Regions from separate parts of the Dietzia sp. NPDC055340 genome, predicted to be linked through region 2. Evidence: riboswitches for the same ligand, from Rfam matches in the RefSeq annotation. Region 2 holds a riboswitch; each other region holds the start of a gene.
What was found. Region 2 has a riboswitch for thiamine pyrophosphate ahead of thiC (phosphomethylpyrimidine synthase ThiC). Riboswitches for the same ligand answer to the same signal wherever they lie in the genome.
Positions count from the first base shown of each region.

Region 1: another riboswitch for thiamine pyrophosphate. It lies ahead of ACWIFB_RS09555 (LLM class flavin-dependent oxidoreductase); the one in region 2 lies ahead of thiC (phosphomethylpyrimidine synthase ThiC).
Region 3: another riboswitch for thiamine pyrophosphate. It lies ahead of ACWIFB_RS06490 (3-oxoacyl-ACP reductase); the one in region 2 lies ahead of thiC (phosphomethylpyrimidine synthase ThiC).

Region 1 covers NZ_JBSHML010000010.1:137,948-143,556, forward strand. The annotation lists gene ACWIFB_RS09550 (hypothetical protein) at 1-1,239, opposite strand, end outside; gene ACWIFB_RS09555 (LLM class flavin-dependent oxidoreductase) at 1,369-2,763, opposite strand; TPP riboswitch at 2,816-2,910, opposite strand; gene ACWIFB_RS09560 (DUF1295 domain-containing protein) at 3,280-3,546, opposite strand; gene ACWIFB_RS09565 (NAD(P)/FAD-dependent oxidoreductase) at 3,768-5,039, opposite strand; gene ACWIFB_RS09570 (3-hydroxyacyl-CoA dehydrogenase) at 5,072-5,609, opposite strand, start outside.
Region 2 covers NZ_JBSHML010000020.1:23,831-29,439, forward strand. The annotation lists gene ACWIFB_RS14225 (ABC transporter ATP-binding protein) at 1-351, shown strand, start outside; gene ACWIFB_RS14230 (ABC transporter permease) at 348-1,112, shown strand; gene thiC (phosphomethylpyrimidine synthase ThiC) at 1,495-3,327, opposite strand; TPP riboswitch at 3,323-3,438, opposite strand; gene ACWIFB_RS14240 (GNAT family N-acetyltransferase) at 3,517-3,813, shown strand; gene ACWIFB_RS14245 (CD225/dispanin family protein) at 3,902-4,366, shown strand; gene ACWIFB_RS14250 (arylsulfatase) at 4,448-5,609, opposite strand, start outside.
Region 3 covers NZ_JBSHML010000006.1:175,625-181,233, forward strand. The annotation lists gene ACWIFB_RS06475 (sensor histidine kinase) at 1-1,238, opposite strand, end outside; gene ACWIFB_RS06480 (ABC transporter permease) at 1,339-2,085, opposite strand; gene ACWIFB_RS06485 (ABC transporter ATP-binding protein) at 2,082-3,131, opposite strand; gene ACWIFB_RS06490 (3-oxoacyl-ACP reductase) at 3,272-4,054, opposite strand; TPP riboswitch at 4,122-4,219, opposite strand; gene ACWIFB_RS06495 (DMT family transporter) at 4,291-4,605, opposite strand; guanidine-III (ykkC-III) riboswitch at 4,616-4,682, opposite strand; gene ACWIFB_RS06500 (MOSC domain-containing protein) at 4,751-5,609, shown strand, end outside.

The DNA.
Region 1 (5,609 bases), on a different contig from region 2:
GGACACCCGGCGGGGACCGTTCTCGACCTTCGACGCCAGCACCTCCTGGCCGGCCAGCGGCGAGAGCATCTGCAGAACCAGCGCGGTGGGGGACGGGGAGAAATCTGGCCCGGGGCTGAAGATCGCCACGTTGCGCGATCCGAGAGTGGTGGACGTCTCGTCGCCGGTGTGGTCGGCGGGCACGTCGACCAGGGAGTGCTTGAGCGCCACCGGGACGCCACCCTCGGCGAACGCGGCGAGCTGGGTGGCCACGTACAGCGCCGGACTCACCGAGGCCAGGTAGTCCCTGCCCGGCTCCCGCCACGTCTGGAAACCGGGGACCGGCGACACGCCGTATTCGGTGACCAGCAGCGGGATGTCGCGTCCGGCGGTGTGCCGGATCTCGGCCTGCTCCCGGGCGACGTGGGCGGCCTGCCAGTCGCTGCCCATCATGACGTGGTCGTGGGTCTGGTCGGCGTTCATGGGGGAGACGATCCAGGTGTAGGGGTGCGAGACCTGACAGTCGAACGCGGGGTCGTCCCCGATCGCCGCGAGGAACGCGTCCCCTTGGTAGCTGGAGCAGACGCGGATGTCGGGGTCCGCCTCCTTCATGGCGCGGACGAAGTCCACGTATCCGGCGCGCGGGCCACTGGTGTAGCTCACCGTCAGCCGAGACCCCTCCGGTGGGACGGAGCCGTGGACGCCGTCGCCGAAGCGGACCTCGCCGGACTCGTGGTCCAGGGTGTAGACCGTGTCGTCCGGTCCCGCACCGTCCAGGGTGGGGATCTGAGTCCACACCGCGCCGTCCACCATCACCCGCGGATCCGGTGCGACCGGGGCGTAGGCCACCTGGCGGACCTGGTCGGGGGAACCGTCGCTGATCTGGGCGTCGGCGCGGCGGTCGCAGTCGGTGGTTAGCGGCTGGTCGGTGAACTCGGTCGCTCCGCCGAAGGCGTACTTGTGGGCGCGCTCGGGGTGTTCTCCGGGGCGGATCGAGGCGTCCTGCTCCATCCAGTACGCCTGGTCGCCCACATCGGGCTCGTTGCCGACCTCCCACCACGTCACCCCGTACGGTTCGGGGTGGCCGTGCTCTGCCCGCAGGTCCGCCCAGGGGCTGGTGCCGACGGGGGCGTTCATGTAGCTCACCCAGTCCGCCGCCTCCTGCGGGGTGGCGGTGGCGAAGTTCACCACCATCGTGGTCTCGGCGCCCATCTGCTCGACCAGCGCCATGTGCTCGTCGGGCCCGATGGTGCTGTCCACGTCCAAGAGCCGAATCCGATAGCCCGCATTCTGTGCCGTGGGAGGGATGGACGGTGTCGTCGTCGTCCCCCTTCGCGTCCCGACGCCCGGGCTGTCACCCGGCGCTCCACCTGACCCACCGGCCAGGTCTCACCCCCGGCGGTTCGTAGCCCCGCGGTGGGAGTCCGGAAGGCGGTCCCCGTGACCGAACATCCGGGCTCGGAGAGTGCCGCGTTCGGCGTCCAGCGGATACCGTCCCCGGCGCTGCAGCTCGGGCACGAGATGCTCAATGACGTCCTCCCAGGTGCCCGGATTGAGCGCGTAGGCCAGGTTGAAACCGTCGACGTCCGTTTCCGCCATGTAGCTTTCCAGGGCGTCGGCCACGGTGACCGCCGAGCCCACCACCACGGGTCCGCCCGTCGCGTTGAACCGGGCGCTGTCCCGCAACGTCCAGCGCCCGTCGGCGCCGGAAGCCCCAGACAGGCTCGACACAGTGGTCTGGATGGCGTCCGTGGCGACCGGATCCATGGGGGCGTCGAGGTCCTGCCGGGATAGATCAACTCCGGACCATCCCGAGTTGAGCACCAGATTCCCAGTCTCCGAGGCGTGGGCGAAGATGTCGCGGTACTTCTCGGCCGCCGCCTCGTCGGTCCGGTCCACGACGATCGTGAGCAGCGCGTACACGCGAGCGGCATCCCGCCCGCGGCCGGCGGACTCCAGCCCGTCCCGGATCCGGCTGACCTGGTCCCTGGTCTGGTCGATGGTCGGGGACGCCACGAAGATCGCCTCCGCGTGATCGGCCGCGAAGCGGATTCCCCGCGCGGACGCGCCGGCCTGATAGATCACCGGGGTCCGCTGCGGAGAAGGCTCGGAGAGGTGAACGCCGGGGACCGTGAAGTACGTTCCCTCGTGGCGGATCGGGTGGACCTTCGCCGGATCGGCGTACATGTCCCGCTCCGCATCGAGCACCACGGCGTCGTCCTCCCAGGAGCCCTCCCACAGCTTGTAGAGCACCTCCAGGTACTCGTCCGCCCGGTCGTAGCGCTCGTCATGGGAGAGTTGGTCGCTCTCGCCCAGGTTCTGCGCGGCACTCTTGAGGTAGCCGGTCACCACGTTCCATCCCACCCGGCCCTGGGTGAGGTGGTCCAGCGTCGACATTCGCCGGGCGAAGGTATACGGGTGTTCCGCGGAGGTGCTCGCGGTGATGCCGAACCCGAGGTTCTGTGTCACTGCGGCCATTGCGCTGACCAGCATCATCGGGTCGTTCATCGGGATCTTTGCCGCGGTCCGTAGGGCGGCATCGGCGCTATCGCCGTAGACGTCGTACGGGCCCAGGGCGTCGGCGAGGAAGATGCCGTCGAACAGGCCGCCCTCCAACAACCGGGCCAGACGGGTCCACTGTTCGAGGTTCGTATAGTCCCGCGACCGATCTGCCGGATGCCGCCAGATCCCGGGGAGTTGATGCCCCACGCCGTTGATGGCGAAGGCGTTGAACCTGATCCTCCGGGCGTGCTGATCGTGCGCAGCGTCGGGTCGCGAAGCCATGGTTCTCCTTGCGGTGGTCGTGAGAGGTGACCACGTCGAGCAGGAGCAGCCGTGGCTACGCCGATGACATCCCTCCGCGAGTGCTAACTCGATCAGGTTCGCTCGGGTGTGATCTCAGCCCCGTCCAGGGCACCCCGTGTCGCCCCTCAGCCTACGCGTCGGCGTCAGCGTGCCTTGCCGGTGACGGCCAACAGGGGCCGCCTGGATTGCCGTGGAGACGGCGCTCAGACCCCTGACTTCGGCAGCCGCCACCAGTTCGCCGGCGGAGACATTGAGCCCGGTCTGCGAGGTGACCACCGCCCCCGCATCGGCCACGCGCAGGCCCGTCGCCGACTTCGCGGCAAAGAGGCCGTACCTGATGTGACCCACCGACGCCTCTCCCTACTCGTGCCCATGCGACGACGGCCGGGCCAACGCCATAAAGCTCGTCTACCGGGCGTAGTCATGCGGTCGGCGTTCGAGGCGTCCTGTCCCTGCGATCCGCCCGGTCGCAGTCGGTTCGGGAAGTCGGATCATTCACCCCCGTCGGGTGCCGACCGCCCACACGAGGAAGTGCGTGGCGATCAGTGGTGCGATGACGACCAGCGCGCCCCAGCCCGTCGCCGCGACCGCCACCCAGTTGCTCCACCACACGCTGGCGTCATCGAAGTAGTTCGGCAATCGCGAGTTCGCCCGCGTCTCCTCATCGGGCGCTGCGGATGGCGTACCGGTGAACACGTCCGCCATGTCCGGGCCGGCGATCCCAACGCGGAAGTAGGCGGGGGAGTGAGGAACCTGGTCCATGTCCGCTATTCGGCACCGCAGGTACACCGGATGGGCCGCGTATGTTCAGTGACTGCCCACCTCGTCGTCGTCCCCGCCACCTCCCCCCCGACCAGCGGGCACCCTCTCTCGGCGCTCGACGACTGCGCGCGGACCCCGAAGGCGGTTCCGTGCCGTGGCGAGCGCCCCTCCTGACGCCAGCGCATCCGTCAGAAGCTGGTGACGGATGCGCCGGCGACATCTCAGGTGCGGGTGGCGTCGCCAACGATGAACTCGGTGCGGTCCTCGGTGAAGTAGTCGCGTACCCAGTTGACCAGGGCGTTGTAGCGGGGACGTGCCGATGGCAGCAGGACATCATGCACTGCGAGCCATCCGGCGAATGCCAGCGGCCCGTGGAGCTGCTTGTGCGATCTGCCGACCTCCGCCACCGCGGCCATCCGACCGATCATCGCCATGAAGCCGCGATCGTGGTACTCGAACGCCGTACGCTGTGTGCCCTTGAGGTCGGCGAGGATGTTCTCGCCGGCCCACGCCCCCGCCTGCTTGGCCACCGCACCCAGGCCGGGGAGCGTCTTACCGGCACCGTCAGGGATGTTGGCCGCGTCCCCGAGCGCGTAGACGCCCGGGAAACCGGGAACTGTGAGGTCGTCATTGACATCCAGTCGGCCGCCCCTGCCGGGCGTGATGCCCGCTTGCCCGACCACGGGCTGTGCGTGCAGACCCCCCGCCCAGATCACGATCGGCGCGGCGAGGACCTCGCCGTCGGAGAGCGTCACGCCGTCGGCGCGCACCTCCTTGACGCTGGTGCCCAGGTGCAGCTGAACACCGAGCTCCTCGAGGTGCTCCTGCGCATACTGCTGAAGTTCCTCGGTGAAGGGGCCGAGAACCGTCTTGGCCAGATCAGCGAGGTGGACCGTGAAGGCCTCGCGAACCGCGTCGGAGTACGTTCGCGGCACCACCGTGTTGACGGTTTCTGCGATCGCACCCGCCATCTCGACTCCGGTCGGCCCGGCGCCCACCACGACGATGTTCGTGGGGTCGAGCGCCTCGCCGGCGGCCACCCTGGCGTCGGCCTTGTCGAACTGCTCGATAATCGCCGCCCCGAGCCGAGTGGAATCGCTGACCGAGTACAGCGGGTACGCGTGCTCGGCGGCGCCGGGGGTACCGAAGAAGTTCACGACGGCGCCGGCGGCGATCACGAGTGTCTGAGCGGAGTACACCGTTCCGTCGTCCACCGTGACCGTGTGTGCAGCGGCGTCGATAGCGGTGACCTCGGCGGTCAACACGCGCACGCTCGGACGCTTGCGGAAGATCGCGCGCAGCGGCTCGGCCACGTCACTCGGCGGGAGCTGCGAGCTGGCCACCTGATAGAGCAGTGGTTGGAACTGCGAATAGTTGTTGCGGTCGATCAGCAGTGTTGGGATCTTCGCTTTGCCGAGCCGCCTGGCTGCTGCCACGCCGGCAAAGCCGGCGCCGACAATGATGACCCGGTAGTTACTGGTCGCGTTGGTCATGGCTTCGTTACCTCAGTCTTTTCTGGCCGACGTCAGCCGTAGGTGTAGAAGCCGCGACCGGTCGATGTTCCGAGGTAGCCCTTGTCGATGAAGTCGGACTTGATCTTGTCCGCAAAGGCCTTCATCTCCGGGTCATCACTGTCCTTGTTGAGCATGTAGGGCGTCATCATCCCCACGATGTCGTAGATCTGGAACGGGCCCATGGGCGAACCGGTTGAGATGCGCCACGTCTTGTCGACGTCCTCGATGCTGGCGATCTCACGCATGTAGAGCTTCGCGGCGGCCTCGAGGAACGGCACCAGCAGCGAGTTGAGGACGTAGCCCGGCTGCTCCTTGTGGATGCGGATGGGAACCATCCCGATCTGTTCGGCGAACCCGGCCGCGGACTCGAATACCGCGGGGTCGGTGTCGGGGTGCCCCATGACCTCGCAGGTGTTGAAGATCCACACCTGGTTGGCGAAGTGCATCGCGAGGAACTTGTCCGGACGATCCGTGAACGGCGCGATCTCGCTCGGCAACAGGGTGGAGGAGTTGGTGGCGAACACGGTCTTCTCGGGCGCTACCGCGCTG
Region 2 (5,609 bases):
GAGATGGCGCAGACCGCTCAGGACCTCGTGGTGATCGGCCGCGGTCAGCTGCGCGCCCAGACGTCGGTCGAGGAGTTCCTCTCGCAGGCGAGTTCGGCGGTCGTTCTCCGTACCCCGCACGTCGACGAGTTCGCCTCGGCGGCGCGCGAGGAGGGGATCAATGCCAACTTCGACGCGCAGCAGGGCGTGTTCCTGATCGACGGCCAGAGCGCCCGCCAGGTGGGCGATCTCGCCGCCAGCCTGGGAATCACGATCCACGAACTACACGAGAAGCGGGCGTCGCTGGAGGAGGCCTTCATGGCCCTCACCGACCAGGACGTCGAGTACCACGGTCAGGAGTCCGCCCGATGAACCTTCTCAAGTCCGAGTGGATCAAGGTCACCACCACCAAGAGCGCCTACTGGCTGTACGGGATCGGGATCGCCCTCGCGCTGGGGATCGCCGTTCTCCTGGGCCAGCTCGAGCAGTCCTCGGGCGGCGAGCCGGTCGCGGGCGCACCGGGTGGCGGGAGCTCACCGCTGTTCGCGATCACAGGCGTCAGCGCCTTCACGGTGCTGCTGGTGTGGATCGCGGCGATCGTCGCGGTCACCGGCGAGTACCGCTACCACACGATCCGGTCGACCTTCCTGGTCACGCCCGCGCGGTGGCCGGCCGTGGTGGCCAAGACGGTGCTGTTCGTCGTGCTGTCGATGATCGTGGTGGCCGTCGCGGTGATCGTCTCGCTTCTCGTGGCGGGCGTGCTGTCCGGCAACGACGAGTGGACCCCGTTCTCCGGAGAGGGGCTGACGCTGCTGTGGCGCTTCCCGGTTTATTCCGCGCTGGGCACGGTCGCGGTGATGGGCCTGGCGTACCTGATGCGTAACGCGGCCGGCACGATCTCGTTGTTCCTCGTGTGGATCCTGGCGGTCGAGGGCATGGTCTCGCTGATCCCCAGGATCGGCCAGGATATCGCCGCCTGGATGCCGTTCTCCAACGGTGACTACTGGACGCAGGGCGAAGCCATGCGCGGGTTCGTCACCTGGGGCCAGTGGCCGGCGTTTGCCTGGTTCGCCGCGGTGTGTATTGCCCTGTGGGTCGTGGGGTTGGTGGTGACCCTGCGCCGCGACGCCTGATCCCGGCCCCCGCGGCCCCGCCGCCGCCCACCCCCGCCGCTCTGCCGCCGCCCAGCCTCTGCCGGCGTCCCGCAGCCGCCCCGCCGGCCGGTAGGTACGACTTACGCGCCCGGAACGCCCGATCTTGGTGCACTTACGCGCCCGGAATGGACCATTCCGGGCGCGTAAGTGCAGGTGATGTGTGCATTCCCGGCGCGCACGTCCCGCCGGGGCCGGGCCGAAGCTGGGCGGGGCTTGCGCGGACCACATTCCGCCGAGTGGTCTGACCCGCTCACAATTTCCCAGGGCAGGTCCCGGCGTCAGCATGATTTGCGACCACGCGAGACAGAACGGTCGGCAGCCGGTTAGCTCGAGCTGGCGCCGGGCCGGCGGCGGGGCCGGGTCAGGCGCCGCTGAGGGGCAGATAGACGCGCCCGCCGGCGTCGGCGAACTCCGCGGACTTCTCCGCCATCCCCGCCTCGATCGCCTCCACCGTCTCCAGCCCGTGCTCGGCGGCGTAGTCGCGGATGTCCTGCGAGATGCGCATCGAGCAGAACTTCGGGCCGCACATCGAGCAGAAGTGGGCGGTCTTGGCGGGTTCGGCCGGCAGGGTCTCGTCGTGGAACTCCCGAGCGGTGTCCGGATCGAGGGCCAGCGCGAACTGATCCTTCCACCGGAACTCGAACCGGGCGCGGCTCAGCTCGTCATCGCGCTCCTGCGCGCGCGGATGCCCCTTGGCCAGGTCGGCCGAATGGGCGGCGATCTTGTAGGTGATCACGCCGGTCTTGACGTCGTCCAGGTTCGGCAGCCCGAGGTGCTCCTTGGGCGTGACATAGCAGAGCATCGCGGTGCCGGCCTCGGCGATCCGGGCGGCCCCGATCGCGCTGGTGATGTGGTCGTACCCCGGCGCGATGTCGGTGGCCAGCGGCCCGAGCGTGTAGAATGGTGCCTCCTCGCACCACTGCTCCTCAAGTCGCACGTTCTCCACGATCTTGTCCATCGGCACGTGGCCGGGCCCCTCGATCATCACCTGCACGCCGTGCGCCTTGGCGATCCGCGTGAGCTCGCCGAGGGTCCGTAGTTCGGCGAACTGGGCCTCGTCGTTGGCGTCCGCGATCGACCCGGGCCGGAGCCCGTCCCCCAGAGAGAACGTGACGTCGTAGCGCGCAAGGATCTCGCACAGCTCGGCGAAGTGGGTGTAGAGGAACGACTCCCGGTGATGGGCCAGGCACCACGCGGCCATGATCGACCCGCCCCGCGAGACGATCCCCGTGACCCTCGTGGCCGCCAGCGGGACGTACCGCAACAACACCCCGGCGTGGACGGTCATGTAGTCCACGCCCTGCTCGCACTGCTCGATCACGGTGTCGCGGTACAGCTCCCACGTCAGCGCGGCCGGGTCGCCGTTCACCTTCTCCAGCGCCTGATAGATCGGCACGGTGCCCACCGGTACGGGCGAGTTCCGCAGGATCCACTCCCGGGTGGCGTGGATGTCCTTGCCGGTGGACAGGTCCATGATCGTGTCGGCGCCCCAGCGGGTGGCCCACACCATCTTCTCTACCTCTTCGGCGATCGAGCTGGTCACCGCCGAGTTCCCGATGTTGGCGTTGATCTTGGTCATGAAGCGTTTGCCGATGATCATCGGCTCGCTCTCCGGGTGGCGGTGGTTGGCGGGGATGACGGCCCGGCCCGCGGCCACCTCCTCGCGGACGAGCTCCACGTCGACGCCCTCACGTGCGGCGATGAACCGCATTTCCGGCGTGATCAGACCGGCACGCGCCCACGCGAGTTGGGTGCGGACCAGGGGCGCAGGCGCAGGCGCGGGAGCGCCCGACGACGTGGCTACGGGCGACGGTGACGAGTGTGACGACGACGCCGTCACCGACACCGACGCGGGAACCGGCCGCGGGTGTGGCCATTCCTCACGGGTGCGGGGCAGGCCCACCGCGAGATCGTGGCAGTCGGCGGCGGTGGTGTAGCCGGTGTACGGGCCCGAGGTGTCGTAGACGTCGAACGAGGTGCCGTCGGTCAGCTCGATCCTGCGGGCCGGCACCTGCATGGTGACGCCCGGACCGTCGGTGGTGTTGTCGGTGAACGGGGGCGGGGTGGTGGCGTTGTCGTCGTACCCCGGTGCCGCTACACCCAGGTACGTCTTGTGGCTCGCATAGATGGGGCCGCACGTCACGTCCTCGACAGAAGTAGATGGGCGCGCGTCAGTAGATGCGTGATCAATCATGAGATTTCCAGAACTCCCTACGCCGGCATGATCCGGACAGGTTCTACGGTCGACGACCCGGCCGGTCGTCCTCTCAGCCCGCGCTCCGAGGCGGGCTCCCGTGTGGATGGGTTATGAAGTTGTGCCGTCCGAGGGTAGCGCGGGGAGTAGGGTCTCCGGAAGTAGCACCGTCGGCCCGAAGGAGTCGAGATGTCCACCGCCACGTCGTTGAAGCTGGTCCACAACTCGGATCGCGATCGGTTCGAACTGTGGGACGATGAGACGTTCATGGGGCTCGTCGGCTATGAGATGGACGGCGAGGTCTTCATCCTTCTCCACACCGTCATCGAGGAGCGATTCGGGCAGCAGGGCATCGCGCGGCTGCTGGTCAGCCTGGTGCTCACCCGGATGCGGCTCGACGGGGCCAGGATCCGTCCCGTGTGCAGCTACGTGCGGCGCTTCCTCGTCCGGTTCCCCGAGTATCAGCTACTCGTCGCGGCCAACTGACGCGCGCGGGTCTCATGCGCGCGGCTGAGACGCAGGTGGCGGGCGTAGTCTGGGCGTTCGAGTGAACCGCCACGAACGAAGGATCGACATGACCTACCCGCCCCAGGGTGACAACTCCGGCCAGGACAACGGCTACACCGACTACTCGTCGCAGACCGGGTACAAGGCGCAGTCCGCGTACGGGCAGGGGGCGCCCGGCCAGTCGGGCTACGGGCAGTCGGGTTTCGGCCAGCCGGGCTACGCCCAGGCCGACTACGCCGCACAGAACCCGTCGTTCGGCAGCGCGGGTGCGACGCAGATCGGTCCGCCATCGAACGTGGGATGGGCGGTCGCCTCGATCCTGTTCTTCTGGCCGCTGTCGTTCGTCGCGATGACCCGCGCACTGCAGGTCTACCCGCTGTGGGCGGCTGGCCGGCACGCCGAGGCGGAGGCGGCCAGCGCGACCGCCAAGAAGCTCGGGATGATCTCGCTGGCCCTGGTGGTACTGCTGATCGTGCTCTACGTGGTGTTCATCTTCGTCCTGGTCGGCGCGGCTGCGACGGCCGGGTACTGACCCGAGACGCCGTCTGACGACGAAGGACGGGGCTGCTCCGGGTACGGAACCCGGGGCAGCCCCTTCTGTTGTGTGGCCGCCCTATTGCGTGGCCGCGCCCATCGTCCGGATGACATCGAGGAGCTGAGACGGCGCGTCCGGCGAGAACGCACCAGGCCGGATGGTCACGGTCTCCCACGTGCCCGAGTAGGGGAACATGCCGTGCGCACGGTAGAGGTCGGCGGACACCGGTGATCGGTGCATCCGGCCCGCCGAGATCCCGCTGAACGGCACCAGCCACGACAGCTGCGTCAACTCGATCCCCTCCGCGACCGGGACACCGTCGATCTCGAGAGCCACGATCCACCTGCTTCTGCCCGGAGCGTCGACGCGGAGGCCGAACCGTGTCGCGCCCGCCGGTATGTCGGCCGGCTCCGAGGTCAGGGCCCGGCCCCAGGCGTTCTGCTCCACCTGAAGGGCGCCGTCCTTCACGAAGAGGACCACGCCCGCCTCCTGGCCTCCATGGGCGTAAAGAACTCCCTCGTCACTGGCCCGGAAGCCGTCCGCGCCCAGCGCCACCTCGACGGTGAACCCGCGGCCGTCGATGAGCTGACTCGCCCGGAACCGCTCGAGCGGCGGGGTCTCCGGGACCATCACGGTCTCCACCGCCAGACGCTGCTCGGCCGGGTCACGCTGGAAGAAGTGCAGCGGACTGCCGTTGGACATCGGATACACCATGTTGTCCCGGGCCGCCGCCTCCCAGCGGGCCACGAGATCGGCCACCACCTCCGGGTGCTGGTCGGCCACGTTCTCGAGCTGCACCGCGTCGCTCTCGGGTCGGAAGAGCTCCCATCGGTCCGCGGAGAACGGCGTCGCCTTGGCGTGGCGGGCCACCAGCTCGAACTCGCCGGCGTAGTACGCGCGCTCACCGAGGCACTCGTAGTACTGGTCGCCGTGACTGCTCGGCGCGTCGGCGTCCTTCAGCGCCGCCACCATCGAGGAGCCGTCCAGCGGCCGCGCTTCCCGGCCCGCCCGGCTCCTCGGAATCTCCACCCCTGCCAGCTCGGCCACGGTCGGAAAGATGTCCGTGACATGCGCGTACTGGTGGCGGATGGCGCCGTCGTCGTCGTTCTCTTCTCCCAGTTCCCCGAGCCCGGCGGGCCAGGACATCACACACGACACCTGGTGCCCGCCCCGGTACGTACTGAACTTATGGCGCCGGAACGGGGTGTTGGCGACCGTCGCCCACGCCGAGGAATAGTGC
Region 3 (5,609 bases), on a different contig from region 2:
CACCCCACTTCGACGACGGTGCCGGTGACCGACGCCGCTTCCGCCGCGCCCCGGTCGCGGACCACGAACCGTGCGCCGGCGTCCTCGGCCCGGCTCGCGAGCCCCGGCAGGCCCTGCCCCGCCGGAGCCGAGATGGTCCGGCCGACGTCAGAGTGGGCGGCGCGGCGAGCGTCGACCCCCACGCCGTCGTCGGTGATCCGTAGCCGGTCGCGGGAGAACTCGACAGTCACGTTCCCCGCGCCCGAGTGGCGGGCGATGTTGGTGCCGGCCTCGCGGAGAGTCCAGGCCACCAGGCCCGACCGCGCGTCCGGGAGGAGAGAAGGGGACCCGACGACGACGACATCGATACCCGCGGTATGCAAGGAATCGGTCAGGCCGGCGAGTTCCTGCACCGGATCCGCCACCCGCATGCCGGACACGGTCTGCCGCATCTCCGACAGGGCGGTCCTCGTGAGGTTCTCGATGTTCTCCAGTTCGGCCCGGGCGGCGTCCGGGTCGGAGTCGAGCTGCGCCCGGGCCAGCTGGGCGCGGATCGTCAGCGCCGTCAGGGTGTGTCCGAGGACGTCGTGCAGGTCGCGCGCGACCCTTGCGCGCTCCTCTGCCACACCCAGCGCCCGCCGGTAATGGCCCTCTCGGTCGCTGATGCCGACCGAGATCCGTGTGCCCAGCATCGACAGCACCACGGGGATCACCAGGAACCCCGGGACCAGCATCCCCCACGTCTTCTCGACCAGGGCCGCGACGGTGCCGATGACGATCAGCGTGATCGCGGTCGGCACGCTCCGCCGGATCGGCCACGCGGCAGCAACGAAGCAGGCGAGGAACGGGACGAAGTTGACCGGCCCGTTCAGCCCGGCCGCCGGGAGGGTCCCGAAAGTGCAGATCACGAGCCCGGCCAGGTAGCCCAGCCCGAGCGGCGCGGGCTCCTCCCGGGCAGGGTCGCGGAGATCGCCGGCGACTCGCCCCGATGGTCCGGCGGCACCGGAGCTGCGCAGGTGTAGCGGGTATCCCTCGGTCACGGCCGGCGAGGCGAAAGCCATCAGATAGACCGCGGAGAACGCCGCGATCGAGACCAGCCCCAGCACCGTGGGCGCGGCGGGGGCCCCGGAGAAGACCACAGCGAGGATCGGGTAGATCAGGAAGACCTGCCAGATCAGCGAGAACAGCACACTCGGACCGGTGATCGCGGAGCGGAATCGCCGCCACCGCGACGGCCCCGCAGCTGCTTCATCGTTCACCGACTTCGCGCTGACCTCCCCGTCCGCCACTGGTGACGGGGACGCACGCGTTGCCGTTGTCGTCGTCGTACTCTCACCGCTCGTCATGCCCGGTCGCTCCTCACACCCGACCGCGGCGGCGACGTACCAGCACCGCGGCTGTCGTACCCAGTATGAGGGCCCAGGCAACCACGTTGAGCACAGGCAACCACACCGGATCGACCACGCCGTCGGCCACCACGCCGCCGGTGATCGGATAGCGGGCCAGCGCGTTGACCCCATAGAGCGGTGTGAAGCGCGCCAGGTCCAGCATCACGCCCGACAGCGGGATGAACAGGTTCCCCGCGAACGCGAGCAGGACCAGGCTGCCGCCCGCGACCCCCAACGCGGACTCGGAGCGGAACGCCATTCCCGCGCTCAGTCCGTAGCCCGCGAAGACCGCGGAGCCGAGCCACGCCGCGCCGAGCGAGAGCACCCAGGCCAGCGGTGTGGCCTGCGCGCCGGTGGCCGCGCCGGCGATGCCCACGGTGAGGACGGGCACGGCCGCGATGGTCATGGCCACGGCGGACTTGGTCACCACGAAGCCGGCGCCGCTCCACGGGGTGAGTCCGAGCTGGCGGCCCCACCCCTGGAAACGCTCGAGGGCGGCCCCACCGCTGATGGCGGTGGTGGCGGTGACCGCGCCGTAGACGGCCATCGAGATCATGACGACGGCGCCCACGTTGCCGTGCGCGACGGGTGCATCGCGGTAGCTCTGCGCGCTGCCGAACACGAAGTACATGACCAGCGGCAGGCCGACGATGAAGAAGATGTTGGTGATGTCGCGCAGGGTCCGGCGCAGGTCGATGGCCCAGTAGGTGACGTTCATCGGGTGGCCTCCGGATCGGTGTCGGTAGCGGCAGGGTCGACGGGTGCCGTGTCGGCCAGTGCAGGGTCTGCAGGACCATCGGCGGTGAGGGTGACAAAGGCGTCGTCCAGCGACCTGGCCGAGATGGTGACCTCGCGCGCGGACGTCTCGGTGAGAAGGACGCGCGCGGTGGCGTCGCTGTCCGAACTGGTGAGGATCACCCGGGCAGCCGTGCGGTCAACGGCGGTGACACCGGGCAACTCCTCCGGCGACGGCTCTCCCGCCATCGGGTCCCAGACGGCGGTCACGCGACTGCCGGCGGCCATGGCGCGGACGCGGTCGACGGGGCCGTCGGCGACGATCCGCCCCCGCGCCATCAACACGATGCGGTCGGCGAACGCCTCCGCCTCCTCCAGGTGGTGCGTGGCGAAGATGATCGTCGACCCGGATGCGGCCTCAGAGTGCATGGTCGCCCAGAACTCACGGCGGGTCCCCACATCCATCGCGGCGGTGGGTTCGTCGAGGATGAGCAGGTCCGGATCGGGCAGCAGCGCGAGCGCAAACCTCAGGCGCTGCTGCTCACCACCCGAGCACCGGGCGACCCTGCGGCCGCCGAGTTCGGCGATCCCCGCCCGCTCGAGCACCTCCCCGACCGACAGCGTCCGGCGGTAGAGTGCCGCGATCGCGCGGACCGTCTCCTCCACCGTCAGGTCGGCGAGCAGACCTCCGGTCTGGAGCACCGCGGCGATCCGGCCGGCCGCGATCGCCTCTCGCGGGGCCTCGCCGAACACCCGGACCTGGCCCTCCGTTGGTTCGGTCAGCCCCAGGGCGATGTCGAGCGCGGTGGTCTTGCCCGCACCGTTCGGGCCGAGGAGCGCGACCACCTCTCCGGGGTCGATGCGCAGGTCGAGCCCGCGGATCGCGCGGACGGGTCCGGATCCGCGAACCGTGAACGTCTGGCCCAGGTCCCGGAACTCCAGAGCCGGCGGCCGCGGACCGACACCGGGAGAACGACCCGTGGCCGTGGCTTCGGCGGGTGGGGTGTGGGCTGGGCTGTGCTTGACCATGCCTCCACGATCGTCGGCCAGCGCCCGCCTGAACAGGGCTGGCTGTCACGACTTACCCGGTGACATCTGTCATGGGTCGGACGTCAGAGCCCCTCACGACGTCGTCGAGTCGTGAGGGCTCGCTGAAACAGCGTCTCCTCTCAGCCCTTGACCAGACCACCGTCCACGATGAGGTTCTGCCCCGTCACCGCCCGCGCCCACGGCGAGGCGAAGAACAGCACCGCGTCCGCCAACTCGGCGGGCTCGATCGCGCGACGCAGCGGCGTGCCCGAGGCGATGAGGTCGAAGACCTCTTCAGGTGTAGCGGCACTTGCGTCGGTGGTGCGCAGCAGCCCGCCCGAGACCATGTTGACCGTGATGCCGTCCGGCCCGAGGTCTGTGGCCAGGGTCCTGGTCAGCGAGAGCGCGGCAGCTTTCGCGGCCGTGTAGTCGTGGTACGGCACGACCGGGTGCTGGAACAGGTTGGTACCGATGTTCACGATCCGCCCGAACCCGCCCTCGCGCATCCCCGGCAGCGCCGCCTGGGTGGTGGCGAGCGTCGCCTTGACGGCGCCGCGCAGCTGTCCTTCCATGTCCGCCCAGGTCAGCGTCTCGGGCGAGGGGCGGGCGTCGCCGTTGAATTCGAAGTCGGCGAGGGCGTTGTTGATGACCGTCGTGATCGGTCGTCCGAAGTGGGTACGTGCCGCCTCGACGAGGCTGCGTACCTCGTCGTCGTCGGTCACATCCGCCCGGACCGCCACGGCGCGGTCCTCGCCGAGCTCACGGACCAGGTCGGCCGCGGCCTCGGCGCTGCGACGGTAGTTGACGACGACGAGCGCGCCCTCGCGCCCGAACGCCCGCACGATTTCCTTACCGAGGCCCCGGGCTCCGCCGGTGACCAGGACTACCTGCTCGTCGATACGCACGCTGTTCCCAGAATTCACTGCCACTCGCTTTCCGGCGGTTCCCGCGAAGGGTGGCGATGCATACCCGCCTACCTGCGCAGAGACGCGGCCGCGGTATCGACATTCCTTCGCTGGAACTACCCAGATCAGGTTCGACGGGTGTGATCTCAGCTGCCCGGATGGGCGGCACCCCGTGTCGCGGACCAGCCTAGGTCATTCCCGGGGTCGCGGCGGCTTGCCGCTTCGCGATCACGAGCCACAGCACTCGGCGGACGTCAGCTGACGGCCTTCAGCCCGACGACGCCGCCGACGATCATCAGCAGAAAGATCACCTTGAGCACGGACACCGGCTCGGCGCCCGTGATCATCGCGTAGATCACGGTCAGCGAGGCGCCGATGCCCACCCAGACCGCGTAGGCGGTGCCCACGGGCAGGTCCCGCATCGCGTAGGCGAGACCGCCCATGCTCACGACCAGCGCCACTCCGAACACCACGGAGGGTCCGAGCCGGGTGAAGCCCTCGGACCGGCCCAGGGCGGTGGCCCACACGGCCTCGAGAACACCGGAAAAGACAAGAACTATCCACGCCATGACGGCCTCCTGCGGGCCGTCTCGTCGCGCACCGGGTACGGCACCCCTCGGCCGGAGGCCCCGTGTCGGGGTCCTGTGATCGAGGTTGTCACACGGGTCCGGCCCGGGCAACGTCAGATGCGTCACCACCTCGTAGCATGAGCCCATGCAGGTGGGCGAGGTTTCTGAGCTGTGGCGATACCCGGTCAAGTCGATGCGCGGAGACCGCGTCGTCTCCACGGAGGTGACCGAGCGGTGGGGCTTCCCCGGAGACCGGGGCTGGGCCGTGCGCGACGAGCAGGCCTCGGAGATCCGCGGGGCCAAGCGGATCAATTCGCTGCTGCAGTTCCACGCGCGCTATCTCGAGGAGCCCGCCGCCGATTCCACGCCGGCAATCGAGATCACGTGTCCTGATGGCACCGTGGTCCGGAGCGACGACGACGAGATCCACGACGCCCTGTCCGCTGCGACGGGCCGGACCGTCACACTGTGGCCACGCCGCTCACCCGACGACCACGAACATTACCGCCGCGGCCGGATCACCAGGGCCGACATACGGGCTCAGCTGGACCTGGGTCCGGATGACCCGTTCCCGGATTTCTCCACGCTTCCCGAGGACCTGCTGGCCGAGCTGTTCGACTACGTCACCCCGCGGGGCACCTACTTCGACGCCATGCCGCTCTCGCTGGCCACCACCACGGCGTTGGGGTCGCTGCAGGCCACCGTCCCGGACTCGCTGATCGACGCGCGACGGTTCCGTAAGAACGTCATCGTGGCCGGAGAGCCCGGCGCCGAGGGCTTCCCCGAGTTCGAGTGGGTGGGCCGACAGCTGCGCATCGGCGACGTGGTCTGCGAGGTCACGACGCCCATCGCGCGGTGCGTGATGGTGGGCCTCCCCCAGGCCGAGCTGCCCCACGACCGGAACATCCTGAAGTCACTGGTCCGCAACACGGGCATGGATCTGGGTGTCTACCTCCGGGTGGTCGAGCCCGGTCGGATCACCGAGGGCGACCCGGTTCATCTGG